4 regions of the Mesorhizobium sp. M1342 genome follow, and region 3 is predicted to be linked to each of the others. Evidence: riboswitches for the same ligand, from Rfam matches in the RefSeq annotation. Region 3 holds a riboswitch; each other region holds the start of a gene.
The links. A riboswitch is a leader RNA that binds a small molecule or an ion and turns the genes downstream of it on or off. The one in region 3 is predicted to bind cobalamin.
Positions count from the first base shown of each region.

Region 1: it holds a riboswitch for cobalamin, as region 3 does, so the genes downstream of both, metE (5-methyltetrahydropteroyltriglutamate--homocysteine S-methyltransferase) here and NKH06_RS00285 (CbtB domain-containing protein) in region 3, are expected to answer to the same signal.
Region 2: it holds a riboswitch for cobalamin, as region 3 does, so the genes downstream of both, NKH06_RS23845 (aromatic ring-hydroxylating oxygenase subunit alpha) here and NKH06_RS00285 (CbtB domain-containing protein) in region 3, are expected to answer to the same signal.
Region 4: it holds a riboswitch for cobalamin, as region 3 does, so the genes downstream of both, bluB (5,6-dimethylbenzimidazole synthase) here and NKH06_RS00285 (CbtB domain-containing protein) in region 3, are expected to answer to the same signal.

Region 1 is NZ_JAMYLI010000038.1:14,981-22,541, reverse strand. It holds gene NKH06_RS28645 (cytochrome-c peroxidase) at 587-1,642, shown strand; gene metE (5-methyltetrahydropteroyltriglutamate--homocysteine S-methyltransferase) at 2,087-4,438, opposite strand; cobalamin riboswitch at 4,534-4,735, opposite strand; gene NKH06_RS28635 (alpha,alpha-trehalose-phosphate synthase (UDP-forming)) at 5,304-6,998, opposite strand; gene NKH06_RS28630 (hypothetical protein) at 6,986-7,543, opposite strand.
Region 2 is NZ_JAMYLI010000025.1:26,145-33,705, reverse strand. It holds gene NKH06_RS23865 (ABC transporter ATP-binding protein) at 1-134, shown strand, start outside; gene NKH06_RS23860 (DUF680 domain-containing protein) at 211-447, opposite strand; gene NKH06_RS23855 (DUF680 domain-containing protein) at 516-716, opposite strand; gene NKH06_RS23850 (DUF680 domain-containing protein) at 788-985, opposite strand; cobalamin riboswitch at 1,493-1,694, shown strand; gene NKH06_RS23845 (aromatic ring-hydroxylating oxygenase subunit alpha) at 1,810-3,057, shown strand; gene NKH06_RS23840 (FAD-binding oxidoreductase) at 3,083-4,183, shown strand; gene NKH06_RS23835 (PqqD family protein) at 4,313-4,744, shown strand; gene NKH06_RS23830 (serine kinase) at 4,794-5,843, shown strand; gene NKH06_RS23825 (glycosyltransferase family 2 protein) at 5,858-6,592, shown strand; gene NKH06_RS23820 (glycosyltransferase family 2 protein) at 6,648-7,400, shown strand; gene NKH06_RS23815 (glycosyltransferase family 2 protein) at 7,400-7,561, shown strand, end outside.
Region 3 is NZ_JAMYLI010000001.1:54,550-62,110, forward strand. It holds gene NKH06_RS00270 (methyltransferase family protein) at 181-657, opposite strand; gene NKH06_RS00275 (heparan-alpha-glucosaminide N-acetyltransferase) at 654-1,652, opposite strand; gene NKH06_RS00280 (MFS transporter) at 1,876-3,075, shown strand; cobalamin riboswitch at 3,132-3,335, shown strand; gene NKH06_RS00285 (CbtB domain-containing protein) at 3,372-3,551, shown strand; gene NKH06_RS00290 (CbtA family protein) at 3,567-4,361, shown strand; gene cobU (bifunctional adenosylcobinamide kinase/adenosylcobinamide-phosphate guanylyltransferase) at 4,354-4,869, shown strand; gene cobO (cob(I)yrinic acid a,c-diamide adenosyltransferase) at 4,871-5,485, shown strand; gene cbiB (adenosylcobinamide-phosphate synthase CbiB) at 5,757-6,725, opposite strand; gene cobD (threonine-phosphate decarboxylase CobD) at 6,724-7,561, shown strand, end outside.
Region 4 is NZ_JAMYLI010000026.1:18,899-26,459, forward strand. It holds gene dxs (1-deoxy-D-xylulose-5-phosphate synthase) at 1-1,307, opposite strand, end outside; gene NKH06_RS24315 (pirin family protein) at 1,438-2,358, opposite strand; gene NKH06_RS24320 (DUF2277 domain-containing protein) at 2,398-2,664, opposite strand; gene NKH06_RS24325 (exodeoxyribonuclease VII small subunit) at 2,776-3,027, opposite strand; gene NKH06_RS24330 (histone deacetylase family protein) at 3,031-3,957, opposite strand; cobalamin riboswitch at 4,079-4,258, shown strand; partial or broken gene bluB (5,6-dimethylbenzimidazole synthase) at 4,370-4,987, shown strand; gene NKH06_RS24340 (hypothetical protein) at 5,110-6,093, opposite strand; gene NKH06_RS24345 (TetR/AcrR family transcriptional regulator) at 6,384-6,992, opposite strand; gene NKH06_RS24350 (MFS transporter) at 7,114-7,561, shown strand, end outside.

The sequences.
Region 1 (7,561 bases), on a different contig from region 3:
CTGCGCGTGTTGGCCATGTCTTTCCTCGCGTGATGGGATGTTCGTAGAAGCGGAGCTATATGCCGGTGTGACGTCGATAAGGCGAACCGGCTATTCCGACAGGACATCCATACTGTCGCATAGACCGTTGCTGCTTAGGTATTGAGACCGCCATCGCTGGTGACACCACAATGTGCAGTCCGCGGGTGTCGATAAGGCCGATTCACGCAATCAGCAGACAGGAGGAACGAATGAACCCTGAGGTTTCAGAAGCTCACTTTTCGCAAGGCGTGCAGCGCACATGGTGCAAGAGATTGCCAAGTCTTGCAGATGCTATCGACTTTCTCAACGATGGCTGGAAGATCGCAGTGACCGAATCTACGAAGCGCACTCAGTGCGTGCTTTGCTACATCCAACCGGTTGCCGAGCAGGGATACTCCTCCTCCCTGAAGTCCAATCGACAACAGCGATCACTTCCAAGAGGGTCCCAGCTCCGCCGCGAAAACGGGTGCCAGACCCCGATCCTCTCCCTCAACTGATCTAGCTCAGGGCGTTCATGAGCCGCAGATCGCATAGTGGCTGCGTGCACGACGCAGGAAGACCATTTATGAAAATCCTATTCAGAACGATGGCTGTCACCTTGCTGGCACCCACCGCCTTTGCTGCGGATTCGATCCCCACCGACCTCAGAGATACGGCATTGGCCACCTTCAGGGCTTTGCCATCCACCACGCCGACAGTCGCCAACAACCCGATCACCCCGGAAAAGATCGCTCTCGGCAAGGCACTGTTCTTCGATCCACGCGTCTCGGCGTCAGGCGTCTTGTCGTGCAACTCGTGCCACAACCTGGCCACCGGCGGCGACGACAATCACGAAACCTCGATCGGCCATGGTTGGCAGAAGGGACAGCGCAACGCGCCGACTGTACTGAACGCTGTCTTCAACATCGCTCAGTTCTGGGATGGTCGTGCCGCAGACCTGAAGGCTCAGGCGAAGGGACCGGTCCAAGCCGGCATCGAAATGGCCAATACACCGGACCAAGTCATCGCCACGCTCAAGTCCATGCCGCAATATGTCGAGTGGTTCGATGCAGCTTTTCCGGCTGAAGCCGATCGGGTCACCTTCGACAACTTCGCCAAGGCGATCGAAGCCTTCGAGGCGACACTGGTCACACCGGCCCCGTTCGACAGCTTCCTGAATGGTGATGAGCTTGCCATGACTTCCGAACAGAAACAGGGCCTGGCGCTTTTTATGGACAAAGGCTGCTCGTCCTGCCATGCCGGCATCAACGTTGGTGGGCAAGCCTATTTCCCATTCGGCCTCGTGGAACAGCCCAGCGCCGAGGTCCTGCCGGACAAAGACAAGGGCCGATTTGCGGTCACCAATGCAGCCGATGACTACTATGTTTTCCGCGTGGCGCCGCTGCGCAACGTTGCACTCACCGCGCCATACTTTCATTCGGGCAAGGTTTGGGATCTGAAACAGGCCGTCGCCATCATGGGGACCACCCAGCTTGGCGTAGTACTGGCGGACGAAGAAGTTGACCTGCTTGTTGCCTTCCTCAACTCGCTGACCGGAGAGGCACCCGAGGTCGCCTATCCCATCTTACCCTCCGAAACGGCGACAACGCCCCGGCCTGTAACGCAGATCTCAGGAAAATAAAGGGCCAACTGGCTGCGGACGTCGCAATCGAAAATGATTGCGGCTTTTACTTGGGCCACACGAATTGCCACATCCATCTCCGAATTGGCGGGAGGCTAGCAATACCCGAAACCTGCCACCTCGCCCGTAGTCTGCGCGAATCAGCTGGGGAAGCGGACAGACGCGCAGCACCATATATTGTCGCCGCCTGAGCGAACATGCCAAGCAGTCTACTTTGAGAAACGACGTGTGTACGATTTGTTCGAGGCGCGGGGCCTGTATGTTCCCAAGGACCAATACTATAGCGTAGTGTCACATTCATATTTCTGCGGGATGAGGACACGTGCCGAAGGAAAATTGCACATTTTCGCCGAGTGGCTTATTTCCAAGAGTGTGATCGGTTTGGCATATTCCCGGCCGACATCCGCCAGTCGGCAACTCCCCACACGGTGAGGAAGAGAAGCCTCACGCCTGCACTTTCTGCCGGAGCGCGCGTGCTGCAGCGACCATGTTAATGAGGGCAGGGCGGACCTCCTCCCATTTGCGTGTTTTGAGGCCACAGTCGGGGTTTATCCACAGTTGGCCATCGGACAGTCGCTCGCGGGCAAGCATGACTAAGTCCGAAATCTCGCCGACTTCCGGGACGCGTGGTGAGTGAATATCATAGACGCCGGGACCGATTTCGTTCGGATATTTGGAGCTCGTGAAGGCGTCCAACAGTTCCATCTTCGAGCGCGACGTCTCAATCGAAATGACATCCGCATCCATTCCAGCGATCGCGTGAATGATCTCGTTGAACTCCGAATAGCACATGTGGGTATGAATTTGAGTCGCGTCCTTTACACCCGTTGAAGCGATCCGGAAACATTCGACAGCCCAGTCGAGATAGACTTTCCAGTCAGATTGGCGCAGTGGCAATCCTTCGCGAAAGGCGGCCTCATCGATCTGGACCATCCTTGCGCCGGACCTTTCGAGATCCGTCACTTCGTCGCGGATGGCGAGCGCGATCTGGCGGCAGGCTTCGGAGCGGGGTACGTCGTCGCGAACAAAAGACCAGTTGAGAATGGTGACTGGGCCTGTGAGCATTCCCTTCACGGGCTTTTCCGTAAGCGACTGGGCGAATTGCCACCAGCGCACTGTCATCGGATTGCGCCTCGATACGTCGCCGAAAATGATGGGGGGACGCACGTAGCGCGACCCATAGCTTTGTACCCAGGCATGCTGGGTGAACGCGAAGCCGGACAACTGCTCGCCGAAATGCTGTACCATGTCGTTTCGCTCGAACTCACCGTGCACCAGCACGTCCAGCCCGATCTCTTCCTGCCAGCGAATTGCAGCCTCGATCTCCTTCTTCAGGAACGTCTCATAGTCGACATAGCTCAGCTGGCCCTTCGCATGAGCGGCCCGCGCCTTGCGTACCTGCGGCGTCTGCGGGAAGGACCCGATGGTCGTCGTCGGGAACGGCGGCAGCCCGAGTGAGCCGGCTTGGACTCTGGAGCGCTCGCCAAAAGCGCTCTCTCGTCGCTTCGCGCTGTCCTCAATGCTAGCGATCCGCCCCTGAACAAGCGGGTCATGGATCCTCGTGGATGTCACGCGCGTGGCGGCAGCCTCGGCAGACGCTTTCAACGCGCCTGCCACCGCATCCCTGCCTTGGGACAGGGCCCGGGCCAGCAAGACCAGCTCGTCGGTCTTCTGGGCCGCGAAGGCGAGCCACGACCTGATGTCGGCGTCGAGTTCCGTCTCCATGCGCAGATCAATCGGCACATGCAGCATCGAGCAAGAAGGCGCGATCTCGACGCGGTCCAAGGGCCAGCCGGCGACGATCGGTTTGATGCGGTCGAGAATGGCGGGCAGGTTCGCACGCCAGACGTTGCGGCCATCGATCAAGCCAAGCGAGAGCACCAGATCCTTCGGAGCGAGCCGACCCACCGTTTCCAGCTGCTCGGGAGCGCGCACGAGATCAATATGCAGCCCGGCCAGGGGCAGAGAAACCGCGGTTTCGAGATTGTCTCCCAGCGACCCGAAATACGTAGCCAGCATGATCTTCAGCTCGGGCGCGGCTTTCGACAGCTGGCCATAGGCGAATTCGAACGCAGCTCGTTCGTTCGGGTTCAGATCGAGGACAAGCGCTGGCTCATCGATCTGCACCCAGTCGGCTCCCGACAGCTTCAGCTTCTGCAGGACTTGCTCGTAAACGGGCAGCAGCCGCGGTAGGAGCGCGATGGGACCGAACCCCTCGGCAGGCGATTTCGCCAGCTTGAGGAAGGTGATGGGTCCAAGGATGACTGGGCGTGTGTGAATGCCGAGAGCTTTAGCCTCGAGGAAATAATCGACCGGCTTCGATGACGAGAGGGCGAACGTCTGATCATCATCGAGTTCCGGCACAATGTAGTGGTAGTTGGTGTCAAACCACTTGGTCATTTCCATCGCGGTTACACCAGGTCCATGAGCCTCCTCCTGGTGACCAGCGTGTCCACAATCCTCCGTCTGACCCTGGTTGCCGCGCGCCATTGCGAAGTAGATGTCAAGTGGGACCTCGCCGCTATTCCAGCCGTAACGGGATGGAACGGCCCCGACCATGGCTGCGGTGTCGAGCACATGGTCGTAAAGCGAGAAGTCGTTCGACGGGATTTTCGACACGCCGCGATCGCGCTGCTCTTCCCAGCTAGCGGCACGGAGCGCCTTCGACGTCGTGAGAAGGTCGCCAGCGGACGATGTTCCGGACCAGTAGCTTTCAAGCGCGAATTTCAGTTCTCGCCGACGACCGAAGCGCGGCACGCCGAGCGTTGCTACAGGAATTTCCTGAGAGTCAGTCATGTCATACCCCGATGGTTGGGGCGCCGATGACAAGGAAGGCGCTAGCAGGCCGGCACGAACGCCGGCTTGCAGCGGCCACCGAGACACCCCGCCCGTGGACGTAATTCGCCGTGGCAGGTCTCCTGGCTCGCGGGGTCATAGCCTCTACCCGTCTTCCTGAGGGTATTCGCCTCAGTGACATGAGTGGGGTTGGCTCGCCGCTAACAGTTGCGGGGGCAGCGCCGGCATTGCACCGGCTTCCCTCTTAGCTCCGCTGCGGCAGCACCGCACGCGAGAACCACGACACGCAGACAATCACAGCAGTCCGCTCTTTTGTCAATGACGCATAACGAAATGTTTATGTCGTTATGTGATTTCGCTTTTACGCTTGTCTAACATTGTGAAATATTCAGTCGCCCATTGGCGGCGCTGCTCCGCTGCCACCATAGTCCAACTAATGGATCCCTGTCGGGCTGCGACATCCCTCGCAGGTCGCCGATGAAGGATTTCGGACAAGACTTCAAGCGCGTGACAACGTCATTAGAATGCAGAAGATCGCATTGGTGGCGATGTTTAACGATGCGGCCGCAAGCCGTGCGTGCGTGGTAGAAGCGGTTTTCTCGGAGTGAGCGCCAAACCGTGGTCCGAGGGGAATTGGCACGCCAGTCGTCATCACGGGTGACTAGGCAATCGTGATGACTCCGCTCGGCGGCAAGAGACCACACTGACGGAGCCTGGCTCAAGGGTCTGATGCAAAGCCCGACTGTGGTCCCGATAAGCCGCTTAAGCCGCATTCAGGCGGTCAGGATAAGTATCTCTCTCTCCAAGCGCTCGGCATTGAGGGATGCGCAAATGCAGGCAAAGCTCGCGTGCTTCATATTCTGCATCATACGATCGGCAGGACCCAGTTTTTATCCAGTGCACGCGTCAGCGCGGTGTGCAATTCTGGCTCGGTCCGATACGAAGGCATTTGGGCCTCGCTGATCCAGCCCAAGCCAACATAGTGGAAGTGATCCGCAGGGACCGTAACCCGGCTGCTGTCCAGTTGCCGAACGAAGTCCGCTGACCAATGGTGGATCGTATACGCTTCAAGTTTGTCCATCATCCTCCGCCAGCGTTGGATGCGTTCTTCGCGCGGCATGCTGGCCGCTCTTGAGATCGCGGTAGCTATCTCGTCGGAGAGCCTCGGATTTACCAGCAGGGCGTCCTCGCCGAAGTCTTCGGCCGCGCCGGCAAACTTCGATAACACCAGAACGCCAGGGTCGCTCGGATCTTGTGCAGCAATGTATTCTTTCGCCACAAGATTCATGCCATCGCGCAACGGCGTCACAACGCAAACACGCGCGGCTCTGTAAAGACCCGCTATCTCAGCTTGGGTGAACGACCTGTTCTCATAGATAATCGGCATCCACTCGTCCGTGCCATGCCGGTTGTTGACTTGATTGACGAGTCTTTCGACGTCGCGCCGATATTCGCTGTACGCTTGGATGTCGCCACGTGAGGGAGTTGCGATTTGCAAGAGCGAGACACGTTGCGGCTCGACTGCCAGCAGATCGAAAGCTTTAATCCGATTGTCGATGCCCTTGGTGTAGTCGAGCCGATCGACGCCGATAACTAGCTTTGCTCCGCCAAGTTTCAACTGCGAAATGTAGGCTTTCTGCGCCTCAAGCGAATCTGCGGCACACTGTTCGAATTGCTTCGGATCGATACCTATAGGAAAATTTTGGCATTGCGTCTGGCCATGGTCCGAGAAAACGACCCCGTTCTTGCTCTCCAGCCCCAAATGAGATTGGACACAGGCGAGGAAATTGCTCACATCACGGTCGGTCTGGAAACCGAGCAGATCATACTCGAGCATACATTTCATTAGCTCGCCAGAATTGGGCACGCGCTCCATCATGTCAGACTCGGGCCATGGCGTATGCAGGAAATGGCCGATCGGCCGGTCAATGCCGAGTCTGTGCAAATCAGCGCCGAGCGGCAGGAAATGGTAGTCATGAACCCAGTAGACTGCGTTATCTCCCAATTCGGACACCGCGCGCGCCATGAAGGCATTGACGTCGCGATAACTTTTATAATCCTCTTCCGAGCCTGAGATCCGGTCCGGCAGCGAGTGGAGCGCCGGCCACAATATTGAATTTGCAAAACCTTGATAGTACCGAGAATAGTCCGCTGCCGGCCCATCGAGCCACCCGATTTGACCTTTGCCACGCTGCACGAGGGGCACCTGTTGCTTATCCCCGTCGCCCAGATGCTCGGAAAAACCTACCCAGACCGCGCCGGAACGCTCCACGACGCACTCCAGGGCCGCCGAAAGCCCGCCTGTCTTGGGCTGATCAGAATTGACAGTCGCACCGCGGTTGGAAATTGCGATAAGACTCCTATGTGGCTGCTGGGCCGCCGTGTTGAAGCGCTGGTCTGCGGCTGAGACAACAGGACGGGACGGGCCAACTTCGGCTTGTTGTTCTCGCTCCTGTGGCAAGTCTCTCAGGGGTTGTTCAAAAGCGATTAGTTCGTGAACAGCCCCAGTTTGCCATGTGAGGTTCCGGCGCGGCGAGTTGGCGTTGTTCAATGCGTCCATTTCATGCCTCCGTTGAATATTTCCCCCAGATGGAGCAACTGGAATTCCAAATTGGCCCTGCTGACGAGAATCTGACGAGCGTCAGAGCAAATGGCGACCGATTGCCGCGTTTCGGCTTCGGCGCCCTCAAGAACCGGCTTATCGCGAAAATAGCTGGCGACCCGATCGAGCGGACCGTGCTTGCGGTAATTGTTGGATTGTTCGGATAAGAGATACACCCATGCCAGCACCTGTTGAAATGAACTGAAACTATGTCGCTGCAGCCAAGGCTGCCGGGCCCCGTGATGCGATCCTGCGTCTGCCGAAGAGTTTTGACACGGAGATCGGAGAGGGCGGGATAGTCCCTTTCCGCCCGTCAGGGCCGGTTTTTGAATCCCTTCCTCGTTGCCCTCGACGATCCCAAAATCGTGGAAGCCAGACCGCGATGTGAATACCAGCCAGGCGAGCACTTCCTGACATCCGCGAATGCCGGGCTCCACATCCGGCGCCTCGTCGAGATTGACGAAGATGAAGCCCTGCTGCCAATTCCGCTGGTCCCATACCAATGGCGAACCAGTCTGCCC
Region 2 (7,561 bases), on a different contig from region 3:
CCAAGCTGCCCGGCAATGTCGAGGTCAAGCGTGGTTCGACATTGCGGCTGAGCGCCAATGGCGAGGACCTGCATATCTTCGACGCTGACGGACGGTCGTTTGCCCTTCATGAGGCTGAAGCGAAGGCGGCCTGAGGCAGGAACGCGTCTCGGACGCAAAAGAGCGGCGGGCTAGGCCCGCCGCTCTTTTGTTGAAGATCAGCTTCGGCTGTTAACGGCCGAAGAGGTTCCGGTCGCTGCCCTGAGGGGCGGACTTCTCCACGTCGCCCGACGAATTGAGCAGCTTCTCGACGAGGCCACCGCTGTTGCGGACCGAGCTCGTATGCGCGCTGTCAACCGAAGTAACCGCAGGCTGATTGGCGCCGTTGGAGCCAAAGTTGTCGCTGCCGGCGAACGCGCTGCCGGTGATGGCCAGAACGGCGGCGGCAGCAATAAGGATCTTGTTCATTTTAATCTCCTGAATTCTGGATTTCGCCAGGACGGCAGACACAGCTGCCGTCGCTTGCGAATTGGTTATTAGCGACCGAAGAGGTTACGGTCGCTGCCCTGAGCGGGCGTCTGGGCAGTCGATTCCGCGGTCTTGGTGGAAGCCGTGTACGACTGGTCCACCGTGGCGGCAGGCTGGTTGGAGCCGTTCGAACCGTAGTTGTCGCTGCCGGCGAAAGCGCTGCCGGAGATGGCCAGAACGGCGGCGGCAGCAATGAGGATCTTGTTCATCTTAAATACTCCTGAATGTCTGAATTTCGCCAGGGCGGCGGGCGAGCCCGCCGTCGACTGGGAATCGGCTGTTAGTTGTTGCCGAAGAGGTTGCGGTCAGCACCCTGGGCAGGCGCCTGAGCAGCCGGTTCCGACTTCTTGGTCGAAGCGGTGTACGAGCTGTCGACAGCAGTGGCTGCCGCGGCGTTCGAACCGTAGTGGTCGCTACCAGCGAAGGCGCTGCCGGAAATGGCCAGAAGGGCTGCGGCAGTGAGAATGATCTTTTTCATTTTTGTACTCCAGTATCGTCTTTTTCCGTCCGTCTAGCGGCGTGTCTTGGAAATGAAATCGCGTCGTTCGGACAGCCCCGATGTGGGAGGGCAACCCCGCCTTTTCCAATCACGAAGTTGTTCCGTGTGGACCATGAATCCACACCTTGAAATTGTGCCAAGGGAATCTACGGGTATATTTTTCTTCTTTAAATCAGCATGTTAAGTGTAACCGCTGGATGGATCACTGACTGTTTCAGAGGCCCAGCGTTCACACCGTCCTGCACGCACCGTCAACAGAAACGAACCGTTCGGTTCGATTTTAGATCGAGCTAATAGTCACTTTTCGAAACCGTTAACCTTTTTTGACCCCGCCAAGGGGTCCGATTCGGGGATATCGCAGCCGGCAAAATGGTCATCCGGGAGGTGGATTTCAGCCCGCGACGGTCTGCGGGAACGTTCGCAGGCCGTGTCGCGCCGCATGGATACGATGTCGTTTTCATGCCGACGGCGCGCCCCCGATCGTGGTTAGATCATACCATCTCAGGTGCCGCTTCGTGACGACGAGGCGGAGAATTGGGAAGCCGGTCAGAATCCGGCGCTGCCCCCGCAACGGTGGTGGAGTTCAAGTCGCAACGGGAGACCACTGGGCAACTGCCTGGGAAGGTGTCGCGATGGTCCGCAAGGACAACTCCAGAGCCCGGAAACCAGCCCGAGATTGTTAGACTCGACTGATCGCGGTGGGCGGTCAAGAGGTGGATAGCGCATGTCTGGCACCTAGCCGGCCTGCGTTTCAATCCTTCCTCCATCACCACCAGTTCAGTCCTTAGAAACGAGGACAGGACATGGATACCCGCAACGACATGCTGAGGCTCCTGAAGGGGCGCCGGCAAGGCTTTTCGCTGGAGCAGCCCTTCTACACCGATCCGGACTACTTCAAGCTCGACATGGAGCTGATCTGGTATCGCGACTGGCTGTTCATCGGCCATGATTGCGAACTGCCGAAGCCGGGCAGCTACATCACCGTGCAGATCGGCGACTATCCGGTGGTCCTTGTCCGCGACCAGCACGGCAAGATCAACGCCTTCCACAATTCCTGCCGCCATCGCGGCAGCCGTGTATGCAACACGGAGAAGGGCACGGCGGCAAAGCTCGTCTGCCCCTATCACCAGTGGACCTATGAGCTGGACGGCCGCCTGCTGTTTGCCCGCCAGATGGCCGACGGTTTCGACAAGAGTGATTTCAGCCTGAAGCCGGTCGCCTGCGAGAGCGTCGGCGGCTACATCTTCATCTGTCTGGCCAAGGAGCCGGCGGATTTCGCGCCGATGCGGGCGATGATCGAACCCTATCTTTTGCCGCACCGGTTGCGTGAAGCAAAGATCGCCTTCGAGAGCACGATCGTCGAGAAGGGCAACTGGAAGCTGGTCTGGGAAAACAACCGCGAGTGCTATCACTGCGCCGCCAATCATCCTGAGCTGTGCAAGACCTTCCCCGAGGCTCCGACCGTGACCGGCGTCAACGGCGCCGACAGCGACCCTGAAATGGTCGCGCACTGGGCCAAATGCGAGGCATCAGGCCTGCCGAGCAAATTCCGCATCGATCCGGCAGGGCAGTACCGCGCCACCCGCGCGCCGCTGCTGCGCGATGCCGTCAGCTACACCATGACGGGAAAACGGGCGGTCCAGAAGAACCTGTCCGACAGCGTTTCAACCGACCGCATCGGCTCCTTGCTGCTTTATCATTATCCGACAACCTGGAACCATATCCTCGGCGACCATGCCGTCACCTTCCGCGTGCTGCCGATCAGTGCCACGGAAACCGCGGTGACGACAAAATGGCTCGTCCACAAGGATGCGGTCGAAGGCGTCGACTACGATCTCGCTGAGCTCACCCATGTCTGGACCGAGACCAACGACCAGGACCGTCGCATCGTCGAGGAAAACGCCTTCGGCATCTTGTCGCCGGCCTACGAACCAGGCCCCTATTCGGAGCTGCATGAGGGCGGCGTGATCCAGTTCGTCGAGTGGTACGCGTCGTTCATCGGACCGCGCCTTGCAGAAGGCGACCGGCCGGCCCTGCGCAGCGTCGCCTAGCCCAGGGGACAAGAGGATGAATGCGATGACGGACCTTGGCCTCTATCGCCATCTCGACCAGATGACGCCCTGGAACGACAGGCTGCAGGTGCTGGAAGTGATCGGCGTCAGTGACGAAGCGCCTGACGTGAAGACCTTCACCTTCCGCTCCGACAACCAGACCTGGTTCCGCTACAAACCGGGCCAGTTCGTGACGCTGGAATTGCCGACATCGGACGGGCCGCTGATGCGCACCTACACGCTGTCGTCCTCGCCGTCGCGGCCGTTCTCGATCGCGGTGACGGTCAAGGCGCAGGCGGGCAGCACCGGTACGCGCTGGATGTTCGACCATCTGACGCCCGGTTCGCACGTCAAGGCCTATGGGCCGACCGGCGACTTCTCGCTGCACAGCCACCCGGCGGCCAAATATCTGTTCATTTCGGCCGGCTCCGGCGTGACGCCGATGATGTCGATGCTGCGCTGGCTGAACGACTGCGCGCCATGGACCGATGTCGGCTTCGTCAACTGCGCGCGCCGCCCGGAAGAGATCATTTTCCGCAAGGAGCTCGAGCTGCTCGGCAGCCGCATGCCTGGCCTGTCGCTCGGCTTCATGATCGAGGAGCGGTCGAGCCGCGAGGGCTGGTTCGGCCATATGGGCCGCATCGACGCGATCCGGCTGCCATTGCTGGCGCCCGATTTCCGTGAGCGCGAGATCTTCTGCTGCGGCCCCGATCCCTTCATGCGCGCCGTGCGCGGCATGCTGGACGCCGCCGGCTTCGACATGGCGAAATACCATCAGGAAAGCTTTGCGGCGCCTGCCGTGGAGGAGATCCCGGCGCCGTTCTCGCCGCCGGCGGACGACGGCGCCGCTGCTGCTGTCGAGGCCGTGACACCAATCCGGTTCTCGCTTTCCGATGTCGATGCCGAATGCGTCGCCGGCCAGACCGTGCTGCAGACGGCACGCGCCTCTGGGGTGCGGATTCCCGCCGCCTGCGAGTTCGGCCTGTGCGGCACCTGCAAGGTGAGGAAGGTCGCGGGCGATGTCGAGATGAGCCACAATGGCGGCATCCTCGATCACGAAATCGAGGACGGCTTTATCCTCGCCTGTTGCTCGAAGCCGCTTTCGGCGCTTGAAATCGAAGCGTGACCGGCTGCGCTCGCCCGGAGCCTGCGCCATCTTGCCAAAAACCCTGCAAATGGTTAGACGCCTGCAACGGTGGGGTTGACCGTAAGGCCCGAAGATCATCTCCGCGGCCTGCTCGGCGGGGGAGCAAATATGCGACAATCCGGCATCTATGCCATTGCCAGCAAGGATATCGTCTTTGAATCCTTCGACGGCGAAGCCGTCGTTCTTGACCTGACCACGGGCAAATATTTCGGCTTCTCTGATTCAGGCAGCAGACTTTGGGATGCACTGTCGTCCGGCGTGCCTGCCTCCGAACTGGTCGGCGCCACGACCGGAATTGGCGCCCTCGATGCCGCCGCGATTGACGGCTTTGTTTCACAATTGCTCGAATTCGGTTTGCTGGCGGCCGTAACCGATGGCGTGGCAAGACCGGTTCCAAGCGAATTGCTGGCTCAGCTCGCCGCTGCCAGAGAGCCCCTCAAGGTCGACATCCATGACGATCTCGCCGATCTCATTGTCGTCGATCCCATCCACGAGGTCGAGGAGCCCCTCGGCTGGCCCGCGGTGAAGCAAGCCAACTGAAGCGCCCATCAGGTTCTCGTTGCCGGACAGCTCCGGAACAGGCAAACCCATGCCGAACATCACTCTCGCAAACTTGGTTGACTACGCACGTCATGTCCTGGCGCAAGCAGAGAGCAGCGCCGCGCATTATCCACTGACCCGCAAGGCGAGCTTGCCGCATCTGGATCTGACCGCGCATGTCAGCGCCGGCGCGTTGGCGGATGCCGTCGCTCATGGCTTTGTCACTGCTCCGGGCAACCGAACGCCTGCCGACATCTGCCGCGTCTTCGTCGCGCATCCCGGCATAGACGGCATCGCGGCACCGGCCAGGTGGGGCCAGGGAGCCTTCACGCAGCATGGCTTCGCCACCCAACTGGCGGAAGCCGGTTTGCGTGGCAACCATTTCCACGACCTGGATTTCTGGCAGTTCTATGATCCGCAACGTCGCGTTGGCGTGCAATTGATGGCTTCGGCCGACGCCTTTCCGCCGTGGGAGCCGGGAGCGCCGCTGCGGGCTTTCCTGCATTGGGAATATGGGGCGCGCGGCATGCGCCTTGCCCATGCCGGCACGCTCGGCGCCAATGGCAAGGGCGTCCTGCTGGCCGGCGCGGGCGGCGCCGGGAAATCCGGAACCGTCGCCGCCGGCCTCCTCAACGGACTGGACAGCGTCGGCGACGACTATGTGCTGGTCGACCTTGCCAACGGCGTGACTGCCCGCCCACTGTTTTCAACGCTCAAGCAGGATCCCCAAGGGTTCGCGCGGCTTGGGCTGAAGCATCGGCTGCCGGCGCATGGTCCGCTCAACTGGCAAGGCAAGCATGCTTTTCACATTGATGACATCGCGCCCCGACCGGTGCCCGAAACTCTGGACATCGTCGCGCTGTTGGCGCCACATATCGACGGTGGCGGGGCAAGTTCGATCGTGCCGGTGTCGCGCAGGGATGCCATGATCGCCTTGGCGCCGTCGGGCATAGCGCAGATGCCGGGCGAGCGGGAGAGCGGCTTTCGCTTCTTCAGCGACCTGACCCGCCTGCTGCCGTGCTATCGTCTGTCGCTGGGGACGCAGCCCCAGGAGATAGCCGGCACGATTGCGGACTTTCTCGCGCGGGGCGATTCGTGAAACTGAGCGTGATAATGCCCGTCTACAACCGTGAACGCTATGTCGTTTCGGCATTGCGCTCGCTGGTGCGGCAACGGGACGCCGCCGATCTCGACATCATCGTCATCGACGACGGCTCGACCGACGGCTCTGCTGAGGCCGTGCGCTCGATGATGCGCGAAAACCCCTGTATCCGACTGTTCCAGCAATCCAACATGGGCGTGGCCAGGGCGCGCAACGCCGGGCTGCGGCAACTGCCGCCGGATGCGGAGTTCGTTTCGTTTCTGGATTCTGACGACATCTCGCCGGCCGGACGGTTCAAGGCCGATCTCGCCCGCTTCGAGGCTACCCCCGGGCTTGAGCTGACCTATTCGCTGATGACGCTGGTCGACCGGATCGACGATGAGCGGCTGAAACCGGCAGTCGACAGCCGCACGATGACGCTTCGGGGAATTTCGCTGAGCGCCGCCGTGTTCAGCAGAGGGCTTGTCGACCGGACGGGCGAGTTCGATGAGGATTTCGAGCAGGCTGAGGATACCGACTATCTGCTGCGCGTTTTCGAGGCGGGACCGAACTACGAATTGTTGGACGCCGTCGCGATCTACTACCGACGCCATGCCGGAAATGTCACCAAGGAACATAGCGGCAGGGTCCGCAACCATTTGCGTGCAATCCACAAGTCGATGCGGCGGCGCAAGGCCGATCCGTCACGGCGAGAGGTCCAGGGCATCTTCGAATTGAAGAGTCCCACCGATTGGCGGATGCTATGATGCTCGACACAATCGGGTCGGATCAGCCAAGCCCGCAACGCTGCTGGAGACGCCGATGAGGCTGAGCGTCATCATGCCGGTCTACAATCGCGAACAGTTCGTTGGCCTGGCGCTGCGCTCGTTGCTCAGGCAGCGCGAAGACATCGATCTCGACATCATCGTCATCGACGATGGGTCGACCGATGGCTCTGCGGCCGTCGTGCGGTCATTGATCGACGAGGCCCCGTGCATTCGTCTTTTCCAGCAGATCAATGGCGGGGTCACCAAAGCGCGCAATGCCGGGCTGAAGCAGTTGCTGCCGCAGACTCGTCTGGTGTCGTTTCTCGATTCGGACGACATCTCCCCGATAGGGCGGTTCAAGGCGGATCTCGCCTGCTTCGAAGAGGATCCGGGCCTCGACCTGACCTATTCGCGCATGACGCTGGTCGACAAGATAGATGGCGAGACGCTGGAACCGGCCGCCGACAGCCACTCCATCACCGTGCGAGGGATCCACCTGTCCGCCGGGATCTTTGCGCGAGACCTCATCGAGCGCACCGGTGGTTTCGACGAGGATTTCAAACAGGCCGAGGACACCGACTATCTGTTGCGTATCTTTGAGAGCCAGGCAAAATACGTTATGCCCGATACGGTGGCTCTCTATTACAGGCGTCATCCCGGCAACATGACCAAGGAAGCCGATGTGCCCTTTCGCGAGTTCATGCGCGCCATTCACAAGTCGATGAAGCGTCGCAAGGCCGATCCCAGCTTGCGCCGGGTGGAGGGGATCTTCGACTTCAAGGATCTCGCGCAGTGGCGGTTCCTTTGATGGCAGGCTACGGCGTCGTCATTCCGGCTTTCAACGCGGCCGCCACCATAGGCGCGGCCCTGAACTCCGTTCTGGCCCAGACGGCAAAGGCGGAGGCCATCGTCGTGGTCGATGACGGTTCAACCGACGATACGGCTGCGGTGATCGATGCGATGAACCTG
Region 3 (7,561 bases):
ACGGCGCAGAACTTTGCTCCGCTGCACTCCTAGACCGAGGTCACGGCATGGATCCTAGGGTCTCCGCGACGGAGCTGCGCTCCTGCTTCGCCCTAGGATGACGAAGTTCGCAAGACTTAGGCTAATCGCCGAAGTGTGCACCTGTCAAAACCTCTCCGCGATGGAAACCGGAGCGCCAGCTCAAATCCAGCGGCGCACGCGTTTGGCGTAGTCGCGGTATTTCTTGCCGAATTTTGCCGCCAGCATCTTTTCCTCGCCTTCGATCGCCATTTTTTGCGTGGCATAGGCGGCGATGAAGGCGAGCGGCAGGAACCACACGATGCCCGAGACAAAGGCGACGCCGATCAACAGCAGGGTGTTGGCCAGATACATCGGATTGCGGGTGATGCCGAAGGGACCCGTGGTGACCAGGTGATCGGGCACAGCGTTCGGGTTCAGCGTGGTCTTGGCGCGGACCATGGTGCGGATCGCGGTGACCCAGAGCGCTGCAACGGCAAGCAGCACCACCCAGCCGGCGGCGAAAAGAATGTCGCCCAGGAGGTCACCGATCCAGGGCAGGGGATAGAGCAGGCCCAGCGCGATGCTGATGGCGATGGCGGCGGTGTAGATCAGCGGCGGCCACGGTATGAGCCCCGGCTTCGGCTGGTTCTCGGTCATTTGACCCCTTCCTCCATCAACTTGCTGTCCGTCTTGGCGGTACACATGCCGGCGAGATCGGACAGATGCGTCTTCCATTCCGCAGTCTGGTCGTTGTTGTAGAGCCGATCAAGCGTCGCCTCGCCCTCGAGCGTATCGAGCATGCAGACACAGTAGCTCGTACAGAACTCGGTGTCGCGCGACTGCTCGCAGGACAGCTGGCAGGTTTTGAGGAAATTCACCTGCGGGGTTTCGACCTGCGCCGGCATGATCTGCGAGAACAGCCAGACGCAGCCGATCAGCAATGGCTGGTGGATCAGGTAGAACGCCAGGCTGTGCCGGCCGATAAAGACCAGCGGGTTGGCCCAGCGACCGGGCGCCAATTCGGCAAGCCGGGCAAGCACGCCTGAACCGGCGGCGAGTTTCGTCACCGCGATGCCTGCAAGCACGGCGCCGAACCATGGAAACAACGGAACGTAGTCGTTGGAGCGTGGATTGTTAGCCGACAGGCCTACCCACCACAGCCATGGGTGATCGAACGCCTCGAGGCGCAGATAGACAGGCGCCGCAATGACGAGCGCGGCGACGACAAGCGTCAGCAGTGCCGGCAGCCGCAGAAAGGCGAGGCCGAGCAGGCTGGCCAGCGCGATCTCGTGCAAAATGCCGAAGAAGATGAATCCATCCGGGGTGGCGATGCGGGTGACGACCGAAATCGCGATCGCGGCTCCGGCGACCATGGCAAACCGCTTCCAGAAGCCGTTCCAGCGGATCTGTCGGCCATGGGCGAGGTACAGGCTGACGCCAACCAGGAACAGGAAGGTCGAGGCTATGCAGCGCGCGTAGATCTTCCACCAGCCGAAGGCGGTCAGGCCGGGATCGGTGTAGCCGAAGAACTCCAGATCCCAGGTGAAATGGTAGCTTGCCATGGCGATCAGCGCGATGCCGCGCACGATGTCGATGACGACGATGCGCTTTGGTCGATCCTGAACGGGTGCGGTCGGCGTTTGGATGCTCATGGTCTCGCATTCTGATTCAGCCCCGTTGGAGGACTATCACGGTTGCCCCGGACAAAAGAAGACCGGCAATCCTGCCGATAACGCCGGATCGGCCGCGGCATTGGGCCAGTGCCGGGAAGCCTTTGGCCGGCTTCGCTTTTGCCGGATGCACGTCGGTTTCCTCTTATTGGCACTGGGGTCGCCACGGCAGATTTAACCCGGTGAATCTGCTTCGGGGAAAGCAATGTCCACCCATGTGCGCCATCCGATCTGGCTGCCGGCTCTCAAGGCCGCGGACGCGCGCACCTTCGCGTCGCTCTATGCAGTCGAATCCTTCGCCCGCGCCACGGTGTCGAGCGTCATCCCGATCCAGGCCTATGAAATCCTGCACAACGAGCAGATCGTGTCGATGCTCTACACAGTCGTGGCGATGCTCGGCCTGTCGGTGACATTGTTCATGCCGATGCTGATCCGCCGCTTTGCCCGCCGCTGGGTCTACACATCAGGCGCCTGCCTGCTGGCCGTCGGCTCGCTGTTCTTCGTCACCGACACGCTTGCCGGGCAACTGGCCGGCATGCTGTGCCGGGTGATGGGCGCCAGCGCGCTGTCGATCACGCTCAACCTCTACATCATGGACCACATCCGCAAGACCGACTTCATGCAGGCCGAATCGCTGCGCATGGCGTGGTCGATGCTGGCCTGGACCGGTGGGCCGACGCTCGGCATCTTCCTCTACACGCGCTTCGGCATCTATGCCGCGCACGGTGCGGTCGCGGTGTTCGCGTTTGCCCTGCTGGCGCTGTTCTGGACCTACCGCCTCGGCGACACCCAGTCCATCCGTCCGGGCAAGACGCGCCCTGTCAATCCGCTCGCCAATATCGGCCGCTTCGTCGCGCAGCCCAGGCTCAGGCTGGCCTGGCTGATTGCCTTCGGCCGCTCCTGTTTCTGGACAACGTTCTTCGTCTACGGGCCGCTGTTCATGGTGATCACCGGCGAGGGCAAGCTGGCCGGCGGCCTGCTGGTTTCGGCCGGCAACGCGCTTTTGTTCATGGCCATCTTCTGGGGCAAGGCAGGAAAGCGCTTTGGCGGCCGCAGGACCATGACATTCGCCTATTTCGCCATGTCGGCCACGCTGCTGGCGGCAGGCTTCGTCGGCGAAACCGTGCCGCTGCTCACCGGCGCCTTCCTGCTCTGCGGCGCCTTCTTCACCATTGCGCTCGACGCGCTCGGCTCGACCGCCTTCATGCGTTCGGTGCGCTCCTATGAAAGATCGCAGATGGCGGCGGTCTACCGCACCTATCTCGACTTTTCCGAGCTGACGCCGCCGCTGGTCTATTCGGTGGTGCTGGCCTTCTTCGGCCTTGGCGCGGTGTTCGTCACGCTCGGCCTGCTGGCGGCGGTCTGCGGCTTTGTGACGTGGCGCTATCTGCCGAAATCGCTTTGACCTTCATGGCGCATTCGCAATGGCCGCCGGCGGAATTTGGTTTGCCGGAGGCGAGGATTCTGCCTATAGTCGCCGGTGTCGCCGGTTCCATTTTGGAGCCAAGAGGGAATGCGGTGCGGGCGAATTCGCCCAATGCCGTGGCTGCCCCCGCAACTGTGTGCGGTAGTCCTCTCCATATGCCACTGAAGATTTTTCTTCGGGAAGGTGGGGAAGGATGCTGATCCGCGAGCCAGGAGACCTGCCGGCGACAGGAAACTGACTTCGATGCCCTCGGGTGGAGGGCGAAAGGACAAGACATGACTACCGCTTCCGTCTCCCTCGGCGCCTCCGTCTCCTCGCAGTCGCGCTTCATGCAGCTCGCGCTTGCCGCGCTGCTCGGCATTTTCGTGATGGGCTTTGTCGGCTTCTCGCATATCGATGCCGTCCATAATGCGGCTCACGACTATCGCCATTCGATGGCGTTTCCCTGCCACTGACGAGGGGCTGACATCATGAATCTGTTTCGCAACGTCGTGTTCATCGCGGCGATCGCAGGGCTCGTGGCCGGCGTCGTCCTCGCCTGCCTGCAGGCCTATGCCACCGTGCCGCTGATCCTGAAGGCGGAAGTTTACGAACAGGCGGGCGGCGGGCATCACCATGACCATGGCGCTCCGGCCGCAACGGATAGCAATGCCATGAGCACAACTGCTCCGGCGGGAGATGCGATGAGCTCTGCTGCCCCGGCTGCGGCGGAAGCCGCTCCGGCAGACGAAGGTTGGGCGCCGGCAGACGGTTTCGAGCGTTTCGCCTTCAGCGTGCTTGCCAATATCGTCACCGGCATCGGCTTCGCCTTGATCCTGGTCGCGGTCTCCGAATTCGCCGGCGGCATCGGTGGCTGGCGCCAGGGCGTGTTCTGGGGCCTTGCCGGCTTTGCCGTGTTCACGCTGGCACCGGGCCTCGGCCTGCCGCCGGAATTGCCTGCCATGCCGGCCGCCGATCTCACCCAGCGGCAGATCTGGTGGTGGGCAACGGTGGCGGCAACCGCTGCCGGTCTCGGCCTGATCGCGTTCCGCAAGTCGCTGCCGCTGGCGATCCTTGCCGTCTTTTTGATCGTCGCACCGCATGTTGTCGGTGCACCGCAGCCCGACAGTTACGAGACGGCGATTCCGGAAGGGCTGCATCACCAGTTCGTGGTGGCGGTGACCGTGACCAACCTCGTGTTCTGGCTGGTGCTCGGCGCGGTCGTCGGTGTGGTGCGTGGCCGCTTCACCGGCACCGCGACCAGCCTGCGCGACAGCTTTGCCTGATCGCAAGACACTGACCTTCCTCATCGGCGGTGCGCGGTCCGGCAAGAGCGCGCACGCCGAAATCCTGGCGACCGCCTTGCCGCCGCCCTGGACCTATATCGCCACGGCGCAAGCCTGGGATGACGAGATGCGTGAGCGCATCGCGCTGCACCGGTCGCAGCGCGGCGAAGGCTGGACGACCATCGACGCACCGCTCGATCTCGCCGGCGCGCTTGCCGCCTTGCCTGATAACCAACCGGTACTCGTCGACTGCCTGACGTTGTGGCTGACCAACCATATGCTGGCCGAACACGATTTCGAGCTGGAATGCCGCCGATTGGCAGAGGTGCTGTCGCGGCCGCGCGGACCCTGGTTCGTGGTGTCCAATGAAGTCGGCCAAGGTATCGTGCCGGACAATGCACTGGCGCGCCGGTTTCGCGATGCCGCCGGCCGGCTCAACCAGCAGGTCGCGGCGATTGCCGATACGGTGCTGCTGATGGTGGCGGGGCTGCCGCTCAAGGTGAAATGACATGACCGACATCGACGATAAGGACGAAGAACGCCACCGCGCCAAGATGGCTAAGCGCAAGGCGGTGCAGGATGCCGAGGTGGCGAGCAAGACGGTCGAGAAGGGGCTGCTGATCGTCAACACCGGCCCCGGCAAGGGCAAGACCACGGCCGCCTTCGGCCTGGCGCTGCGGATGCTCGGCTACGGCAAGCGCGTCGGTGTCGTCCAGTTCATCAAGGGCAAATGGCACACCGGCGAGAAGGATGCGTTCGCCGCCTTCGGCGACCGCGTCGTCTGGCACGCGATGGGCGAGGGGTTCACCTGGGAAACGCAGGATCTGAAGCGCGACATCGCCGCGGCCGAAGCCGCGTGGGCCAAGGTGCTCGAGCTGATGGCCGACCCGTCGATCAGCCTGCTGGTGCTCGACGAGATGAACATCGCGCTGCGCTACGACTATCTCGATCTCGACAAGGTGGTTGCGGCGCTGAAAGCGCGGCGCGAGGGCCTGCATGTCGTGGTCACCGGCCGCAACGCCAAGCCGGCGCTGGTCGAGGCGGCCGACCTCGTCACCGAGATGGGCGTGACCAAGCATCATTTTTCCGCGGGCGTGAAGGCCCAGCAGGGAATCGAGTTCTGAGGCTTCTTACCCCCTTTGAAGGCAGGGCTATCGCATATGGATTCTTGCGAAGAGGGACCCCCACCCTAACCCTCCCCACAAGGGGGAGGGAACGCTGCCGCGTGCCTTTAATTCTTCTTTGGCGCCGAAAAGACAGGCGATTCGCTTGGGTCGGCGCCAGCGGAAGTCTCCCTCGCCCTTGTGGGGAGGGGCTAGGGGTGGGGGTCCGTGCCGGGCAGACATCTCAGGAATTCCATATGCGATAGCCCTGCCCACAAGGGGGAGCGTGAGATCACGTCACGATGACAACGACCGAAACCAACCCGAACAGGGCGATCAGCAGATAGTCGGCAACGCGATAGAGTTTCAGCGCCTGCCTGATGTCGAGGCTGTCGGCTTCGCGCCGCCCACCTTCGCCCATGAAGACGTCGTCGACCAGGACGCCGCCGTAGCTGCGCGGCCCGGCGAGCGCCAGGCCGAGCGCGCCAGCCATCGCCGCTTCCGGCCAGCCGGCATTGGGTGAGCGATGTTTTTTCGCGTCGCGCAATACCGCATGCCAGGCATTTTTCGCATCAGCGCCTTTGACGAGGAACGCCGCCAGCACGATCAGCAGCGCCGTCAGCCGCGACGCCGGCAGATTGATCCAGTCGTCGAAGCGCGCCGCTGCCCAGCCGAACGCCTCGTGGCGCGGGGTGCGGTGGCCGATCATCGAATCGGCGGTGTTGGCGGCCTTGTAGGCGGCGCCGCCGGCCAGGCCGCCGACGCCGGTCCAGAAGGCGGGGGCGACGATGCCGTCAGAGAAATTCTCGGCCAGGCTCTCGATCGCCGCGCGGCAGACGCCGGCCCTGTCGAGCGTTTCAGGGTCGCGGCCGACGATCCGCGAAACGGCAACGCGGCCCAAAGCCAGGCCGCCGGTGTCGAGCGCGTCAGCCACCGCCTCGACATGCTCATAGAGGCTCTTTTGCGACAGAAGCGACGTTGCCAGAAGGGCCGTGATGACGAGGCCCATGGGAACAAACCAGAACAGGATCTGCACGCCCAGGCCAATTATCGCCGGCACCAGCACGATGACCAGCAGCGCCTGGACACCACGCTTGCGACGCAGCGCGTCGGGATCAGTGGCGCGGTTGAGCCTGTGGTCGAGAAAGGATATCAGCCTGCCGAACCACGTCACCGGATGGCCGATGGCGCGAAACAGCCAATCGGGGTAACCGAGGGCGAATTCGACGGCCAATGACAGGAAAGCGATCAGGACTGACATGAAGCTTCTTAATGGGGCGGTTGTGGACCATGGTGGAAGTCTTGGCCGCGCGAGGGGGCTTTTTCCCAACGCCCTGCTGCCATTCGTCGACCTCTCGACCGGTATCAATCCGCACTCCTACCCGCTTTTCGACCTGCCCGCCACCTCGCTGTCGCGGTTGCCGGAAGCCGCGCGCACGCGTGAGCTGACAGAGATCGCTGCCAGTGCCTATGGGGCGCCGTCGCCAGCCAACATCGTGGCGGCACCGGGCACGCAGATCCTGTTGCCGCGCGTCGCCTCGCTGATTACCCCCGGAAGGGCGCTGGTGCTGGGTCCGACCTACGCCGAACATGCCCGCGCAGCAGTGATCGCCGGGCACGCGGTGACCGAGGTCGGCGATTTCGCTGACCTGGCGGACGCCGACCTTGCCATCATCGTCAATCCGAACAATCCGGATGGACGTGTCATCGAGCGCGACCGGTTGCTGGCTCTGGCTGCCGGATTGCGCGCCAAGGGCGGGCTGCTGGTTGTCGACGAGGCGTTCATGGATGTTGGGCCGCGCGAGCATAGCCTCTGCGGCGATGTCGGCCAGGGCGGTATCGTCGTGCTGCGTTCGTTCGGCAAGTTCTTCGGCCTGGCCGGGCTGCGGCTCGGTTTTGCACTTTCCGATGCTGTGACGGTCGAACGGCTGGAAACACAATTCGGGCCATGGGCCGTTGCCGGCCCGGCGCTGGAATACGGCATCCGCGCGCTTGCCGACATCGGCTGGCAGGACGCGATGCGATCATCCCTTGCCGGCGCATCGGCGCGGCTCGACGCGCTGTTGGCCCGCTTCGGCGTACCCGTAGCGGGCGGCA
Region 4 (7,561 bases), on a different contig from region 3:
AAGGCGCCGCAATGGGTGGCGCCATCGGCGCCGACGAAGCCGGCCCGGTCAATGGGAAAGCGCACCGGCAATTTCTGGATGGCGACGTCGTGGACGACCTGGTCGTAGGCGCGCTGCAGGAAGGTGGAATAGATGGCCGCGAACGGCTTGTAGCCTTCGGTGGCAAGGCCGGCGGCGAAGGTCACCGCGTGCTGTTCGGCGATGCCGACATCGAAGGTGCGCGACGGGAACGCTTCACCGAACAAATCGAGGCCGGTACCGCTCGGCATGGCTGCGGTGACGGCGACGATACGGTCGTCCTCGCGGCCCTCCTGGACCAGGCTTTCGGCGAACACCTTGGTGTAGGCCGGTGCGTTGGCTGGCGCCTTGGCCTGCGCGCCGGTGATGACGTCGAACTTGTTGACGCCGTGATATTTGTCGGCAGCGGCTTCGGCCGGCGCATAGCCCTTGCCCTTCTGGGTGACGACATGGATGAGCACCGGGCCTTCGCCATTGTCGCGGACGTTTTTCAGGACCGGGATCAGATGCTCCAGATTGTGGCCGTCGATCGGGCCGATGTGATAGAAGCCGAGTTCCTCGAACAGCGTGCCGCCGGTGACGTAGCCGCGTGCATGCTCGACTGCCCTTGTGATCGCACGATCCGCGCGCTTGCCGAGATAGGACGTCAGTTTCTTGCCGAAATCGCGCAGGCCGATATAGGCCTTGCCGGAGGCCAGCCGCGCCAGATAGGCGCTCATCGCGCCGGTCGGCGGCGCGATCGACATGTCGTTGTCGTTGAGAATGACGATCAGCCGTGCATCGAGCGCGCCGGCATTGTTCATCGCCTCATAGGCCATGCCGGCAGACATGGCGCCGTCGCCGATGACGGCAATGACGTTGTTGCGGCCGCCGGAGAGATCGCGGGCGGCGGCCATGCCGAGGCCGGCCGATATCGACGTCGAGGAGTGGGCGGCGCCAAAGGGATCGTACTCGCTCTCGGCGCGGCGGGTGAAGCCGGACAGACCGCTTTCCTGGCGCAGCGTGCGGATACGGTCGCGGCGGCCGGTCAGGATCTTGTGCGGATAGGCCTGGTGGCCGACATCCCAGATCAGCCGGTCGTCGGGGGTGTTGAAGACATAGTGCAGCGCCACTGTCAGCTCGACCACGCCAAGCCCTGCGCCCAGATGACCACCCGTGCGGGACACGGCGTCGACCAGCTCGGCGCGAAGCTCGGACGCCAATTGCGGCAGTTCACTTTCGGCAAGCGTGCGCAGGTCGGCCGGGATGCGGACCTTGTCGAGAAGCGGCGTATGCGGCGTTGCGTTCACGGTGCTCGGGCTTTCGGTTGATGGGCGAATAGGCCGCCGGCCGGCGAAAGTAAATGTGTGTCAGTGACGCGGATCAGGCCCTAGTCTTTTGTCTATGCATTTCGTTCTGCCACTTTTGGGTGACAGGGCATCAGCTTTCCGGCAGCGGAATAAACTCTTCCTCGTCTCCGGGAACGATGTCGAAGCGGCCCGTCTTCCATTCCTCTTTCGCCTGTTCGATGCGCTCCTTGGACGACGAGACGAAATTCCACCAGATGTAACGCTTCGAACCAAGAGAGGCGCCGCCGAACAGCATGAAATGCGCCCCGGTCTGCGACGACACGACGATCTCGTCACCGGGACGGAACACCAGCAGCCGTTCGGCTGGGAATACATCACCCGAAATTGAGACCTCGCCTTCCAGCGTATAGATGGCGCGTTCTTCCGCATCAGCAGGGATTTTCACGCTGGCGCCGGGCGCCAGGCGCAGGTCGGCGTAGAGCGTCTCCGTGTCGGCCCTGACCGGGGACCGCAGTCCCTGGAAATCGCCGATGATGAGGCGCCCGTTGACGCCTTCGGCTTCGATCTCGGGAAGCCGAAGCGCTGCGGTATTCTCGAAAACCGGTGCCACCTCTTCCTTGTCGTCCGGCAGCGCCAGCCATGTCTGCAGGCCGGATACCGACATCGGCGCGCCACGCAGTTCCTCCGGTGTACGCTCCGAATGGACGATGCCGCGGCCGGCGGTCATCAAATTCACGTCGCCGGGCTGAATGACCATTTCGGTGCCGAGTGAGTCGCGGTGCCGGATCTTGCCGTCGAACAGATAGGTGACCGTCGACAGGCCGATATGCGGATGCGGACGGACATCCAGTGCCTGACCGGCGCGCAGGACCGCGGGCCCCATGCGGTCGAAGAAGATGAAAGGCCCCACCAGCCGCCTTTTTGCCGTCGGCAGGGCACGGCGCACCTGAAAACCGCCGATATCCTTGGCGTTGGGTATGACCATCAATTCGATCTGATCGCTGGCGAAGGCATCGCCTGCCTCAGGGTCTTTCCCGGGGAAGAAGCTCATCGACTCTCCTTGTCGGTGGTCGAAGGCCGCCTGGCCGCATCAGGCAAAGCGGATCGCCGCCTTTGCCCGCAGCTTGGCCGCCACCTCTTCGCGATTACGCGGATGCTGGTGGGTTTCCAGGGAATCGAGCAGTTCGCGCGCCGAGGCGGCGATGGCTTCGACGGCATGGTCGAAGGCGTGCTGGTTCTGCTTCGAGGGTCGCGTGGTTCCGCTCAGCTTGCGGACGAACTGAAGAGCCGCGTCGCGCACCTCGTCATTGGTTGCCGGCGGATCAAAATTGAACAGGGTCTTGATGTTTCTGCACATCGCTTCCGTATCTCCTCTTGTCCTTGAGCTGTTTCAATCGGAACGAGTTATATCCTCGATCATGATCATGTCCAAAAACCGGTGAGGCGAGGCCATCGTTCGGACCGAGCCTCAATCCGCGTCGAGTGGCTCCGTTCCAACCGGCTTGCCGTCGCGCGACAGCCTGATCTTCTCGACCTTGTCCTCGGCGGCCTTCAGCAGCCGGTCGCAATGCGCCTTCAGCGCCTCACCACGCTCATAGATCTTGATCGACTGGTCGAGCGGCACGTCGCCACGCTCCAGATCATCGACGATCTTCTCCAGCGCATCGAGTGCCTGCTCGAAGCTCATCGCCTTGACGTCTTCGTTGGTCTCATCGGCCATCATTCATCCTTTCATCAGTCGCCCGACATGGGCGGCGACCGAAAATGCCAATCCCTGCAGATCGTAGCCGCCCTCGAGCAGGCTGACGAGCCGGTTGCCGCTGTGGCGTGCCGCGCGCTGCATCAGCTGGCCGGTCGCCCAGTCGAAATCATCCTCGGTCAGATTGATCTCGGCCAGCGGATCGCGGTGGTGCGCGTCGAACCCCGCCGAAATGATGATCAGGTCGGGCGCGAAATTGTCGAGCGCGGGCAGGACGCGCGACAGGAAGGCATCGCGAAACACTTCGCTGCCGGTCTGCGGCGCCAGCGGTGCGTTGACGATGTTGCCGGCGCCCGTTTCGGTCTTCGCTCCGGTGCCGGGATAAAGCGGCATCTGGTGTGTCGAGCAATAGAGCACCGACGGATCGTCCCAGAAAATATCCTGCGTGCCATTGCCGTGATGCACGTCCCAGTCGACGACGGCAACGCGCTCGACACCGTGTTTCTTCTGCGCATAACGCGCCGCGATCGCCGCCGTGTTGAACAGGCAAAAGCCCATCGCCGTGGTCTTTTCGGCATGATGGCCGGGCGGCCGGGCGGCGACGAAGACGTTGTCGGCGCGGCCCGAAAAGACATCATCGACGGCGGCGTTGGCGGCGCCGATCGCGGTGATCGCCGCTTGCCAGCTCTTCGGGCTGGCAGTGGTGTCGGCATCGATGCGGGCAATCCCCTCGTCGGGGATGGCGGCGCGCACGCGGGCGACGAAATCGGCGGGATGCGCGTAGAGGATGGTGGCCTCGTCGCCTTCCGGCGCCTGAATACGATCGAGCCCGGCAAAGGCTTCGTCGTCGAGCACGCGCTCGATGGCGCGTAAGCGGTCGGGCCGCTCGGGATGTCCGGGCGGCGTGAGATGCTCGAGGAAGATCGGATGGGTGTAGAGACGGGTGGTCATCGTCCTAATCTAGTGACCCGGATCGACAAAGGCCATGCACGGGCGGCCGATGACTGGGGAAAATCGCGACTGCGTCCATTCGCGTCGCCGCAGGCATTGGCCCCGCGGGCGCTTCGGCGTAAGGTCCCTGGTACTGCCTGGTGCCCGCCGCAAGCGGGAGAATCGGGAACACGGTTGAATTCCGTGGCGTGCCCAACGCTGTGAGGGGGACCGCGCCGGTAAATGCCACTGTCGATGACGGGAAGGCACCGGACGCGGGTTGATCCCGAGCCAGAAGACCGGCCTGGCAGGCATTGTCATCCGCGTGGTCAGGCGGATGGCATCAGAGCGACGTGCGTCTACTTGGACGCACAAAGTACGCTCTGTCAGTTTTGAATCTGCAATCGCAAGGGGACAAGCGATGCCGGAACACATGACCGCTGCCATTGACGATGGATTTGACCAGAATGCGCGCGATGCGGTCTACCGCGCCATGTTCACGCGGCGTGACGTGCGCAGCCATTTCCTGCCCACCGCGATCGATGACGACGTGCTGGCACGGCTGCTGCTTGCCGCCCATCACGCGCCATCGGTCGGCTTCATGCAGCCATGGAATTTCATTGTCATTCGCGATGTCAAACGACGGGCGGAGGTGCGCGACCTGTTCCTGGCCGCGCGAGAACAGGAACTGCCGGCGATCGAGGCGGAAAAACAGGCGCTGTACCGCAAGCTCAAGCTGGAAGGCATCTGCGAGAGCGCGCTCAACATCTGCATCACCTGCGACCGGCAGCGCTCGAAGGGTTCGCCGCTGGGACGCTGGCACAATCCGGAGATGGATCTCTACAGCACCGTCTGCGCGGTGCAGAATTTCTGGCTGGCCGCGCGTGCCGAGGGCGTTGGCGTCGGCTGGGTGAGCATCATCGAGGCTGAGGCGCTGAAGCGGCTGTTGGCCATTCCGGACCACGTAACGCCGATCGCCTATCTCTGCGTCGGCCGTGTTTCCGAGTTCGCTCCCAAACCGGACCTTGAAACGCATGGCTGGGGACGGCGGCTGCCGCTGCCGGAGCTGATCATGAGCGAGACCTTTTCCGGGCAAGGCGAGACACAGCTCAAATCCACCGTGGCGCGCCTCAACACCGTTTCTGCCTCACCAGACATCACCCGCCCAGCGGATCAGGGTGTGGCGCCGGCCGTACCCCAGCGCGAACCGCCGAAGGAGGCCAGCGCCTTGTCCTTGAGCTCTCTGAACTTCGACGACGCCTCGGCCAGCCGGGCGTCCCAGGCGGGATCCGGCACCTGGCCCGCAATGGTCTTGAAATAGACCTGCATCAAGCAGGCGATGGCGAAGGGTTCAATGAACGCCGCCTTGAATGCCCAGGCGAAGACGATGGCGAGCACAAAAGCCCAGCCGGCGAGCTGACCAGGCATCAGGAACAGAATTGCGCCAGCAGGCGCCAGCATCATCAGAAAGATGATGAATGACACGCCCCACATGATGACCGCCAGCCAGACGGCGTTCTTGACCATGACCTTGCCGTTCTGGGCATACAGCACGACGCCTTGGCGCGCCGTCTCGAACGGCGAGGCTGAATTGATGCGGATGTTGTAGCCGAGGATGATCTCGTCCACATAGGTCAGCGACAGGCGGATCACGGTGTTGATGAAGGAGACCAGGCCGCTCAGGCCCGGTATCGGCAGGAAGGCGGCGATACCGCCGAGCAGGCTGGTGATGGCGCGGATGGCACCCTTGACGAGTTGGTCGACGACGAAAAGGGTGTTGGCCTCGGCAAAACGCTGGGTCACGATATCCCTGGCGTAGGCGATCTGGTCCTGACCGCCGGGAATGTCGCGGCCGTCGATCAGATGAACCATGACGGCGATGTGGCCGGCCTTGACGATGTAGAGGATGTATTCGCGGATCCAGTAGACCGCGATCGAGACGATGCCAAACCCGACCACGCCGCCCCACAGGGCAAAGGACATGGGCCCGTCGGGATCGGTGGAGATATGGCCGACGCCATAGCCGACCGAGGCACCGGTGCCGGTCGCCATGATGTAGGCCAGTGTGATGCCGAAATAGACGATCATGCGAAAGACGATGAACGGCCAGGTCCGCATCATGATGGACACCGACCGGCCGATCTCGAAATCCCACATGTGCCCCGAATCTCCGCCTCAGAGATGGTGGAAGAGGATGGGCTCAACCCGGCGATTGTCAATTGCCGGCCCTTGACGCCGAAGGGCAACGAATTCGGGCTGACGGTTTTCTTTCGGAGCCTTTCGCCGGCGCGCGGCTGACGGAGCATCAAACGAAAAACCCGCCTGTGCGGCGGGTCACTGGCGCAAATCAGCACCATGGACGAATATATACCTTAGCTGAGGTCACCGAGTCAAGAAAAAATTCCTATCGGGAACAGCTGCCGGGCACGAAAGCTCCGGTGGGAACTTCAATTCGACTGCGGGTCCGGCTTCTTGAGCAGGCCTTCGAGCAGTTGCTTGAACGCCGTCACCACCTTCTTCGACGTCGCTTCGGGGTCGCTCGAATTGGCGATCCGTTGCGCTGCCTGGCTGCTCGCTCCGTTGATCAATCGCGAGGCCGTCTCGGGGTCGAGGCTGGAGACAACGACCCCCTCCTCCTGCAGCGCGGTCAGATGGTCGGTCATTGAAGCGATGCACGCACTGCAATTCGGCCATTGCGCTGGATCCCCCAGCACGGCCGGGCCATCGCGGAACATGATGCGCTGGATTTCCGGCTCCAGCGCCATCTCGATATAGGTCGAGCATTCGTCGACGAAATGTTGCCAACGGGTCGGCGCTCTCGACGCGACCTCATTGATGCGCGCCGCCATCTCGCCGTCAATCTGGGCTATGACCGCCTGCAACAGCCCCTTCTTGTCGCCGAAATGATGATAGAGCGCACCGCGCGTCAGCCCGGCCGAAGCGGTGAAATCATCCATCGAGGCTTCCGCATAGCCTGTTGTGCCGAAGGCATGACGGGCCGCCGCAATAAGCTTTGCGCGCGTCTCGGCGATCATCTCCTTGCGGGGTTTGTGCATGTGTCCTGGACCTATTCACATACGCTTCGTATGCTAATTGACATACGCGGCGTATGCTCTATCTAATAATCATACGCTCCGTATGTAATTGTCCAATCGTCCTTTGTCGAGGAACCAACCGATGCAAAATCCCTATGCGGAAATCTTTCGTGCCCCCGGCGCCAAGGGCTTTGCGGCCGCCGGCTTCCTAGCGCGCCTGCCGATCGCCATGGCGCCCATCGGCATCGTGGCGATGCTGTCGCAGGCGCGCGGCGAATACTGGCTGGCTGGAGCCGTCTCGGCGACATACGCGCTGGCCAACGCCTTCGTCGCGCCGCAAATATCGAGACTGGTGGACCGCCTGGGCCAGACACGAATCGTCGTGCCCACCACTATCATCGCGGTGCTGGCTTTCGCCGTCCTCATAGCGGCGGCCAACCAGGACTGGCCGGTGTGGACGCTGTTCGTGTCGGCACTCCTGGCCGCCGCCATGCCAAGCATACCTGCGATGGTGCGGGCGCGCTGGACAGAGATTTTCCGAGGACGACCGCAGATGAACACCGCATTCGCCTTCGAGTCCGTGGCCGATG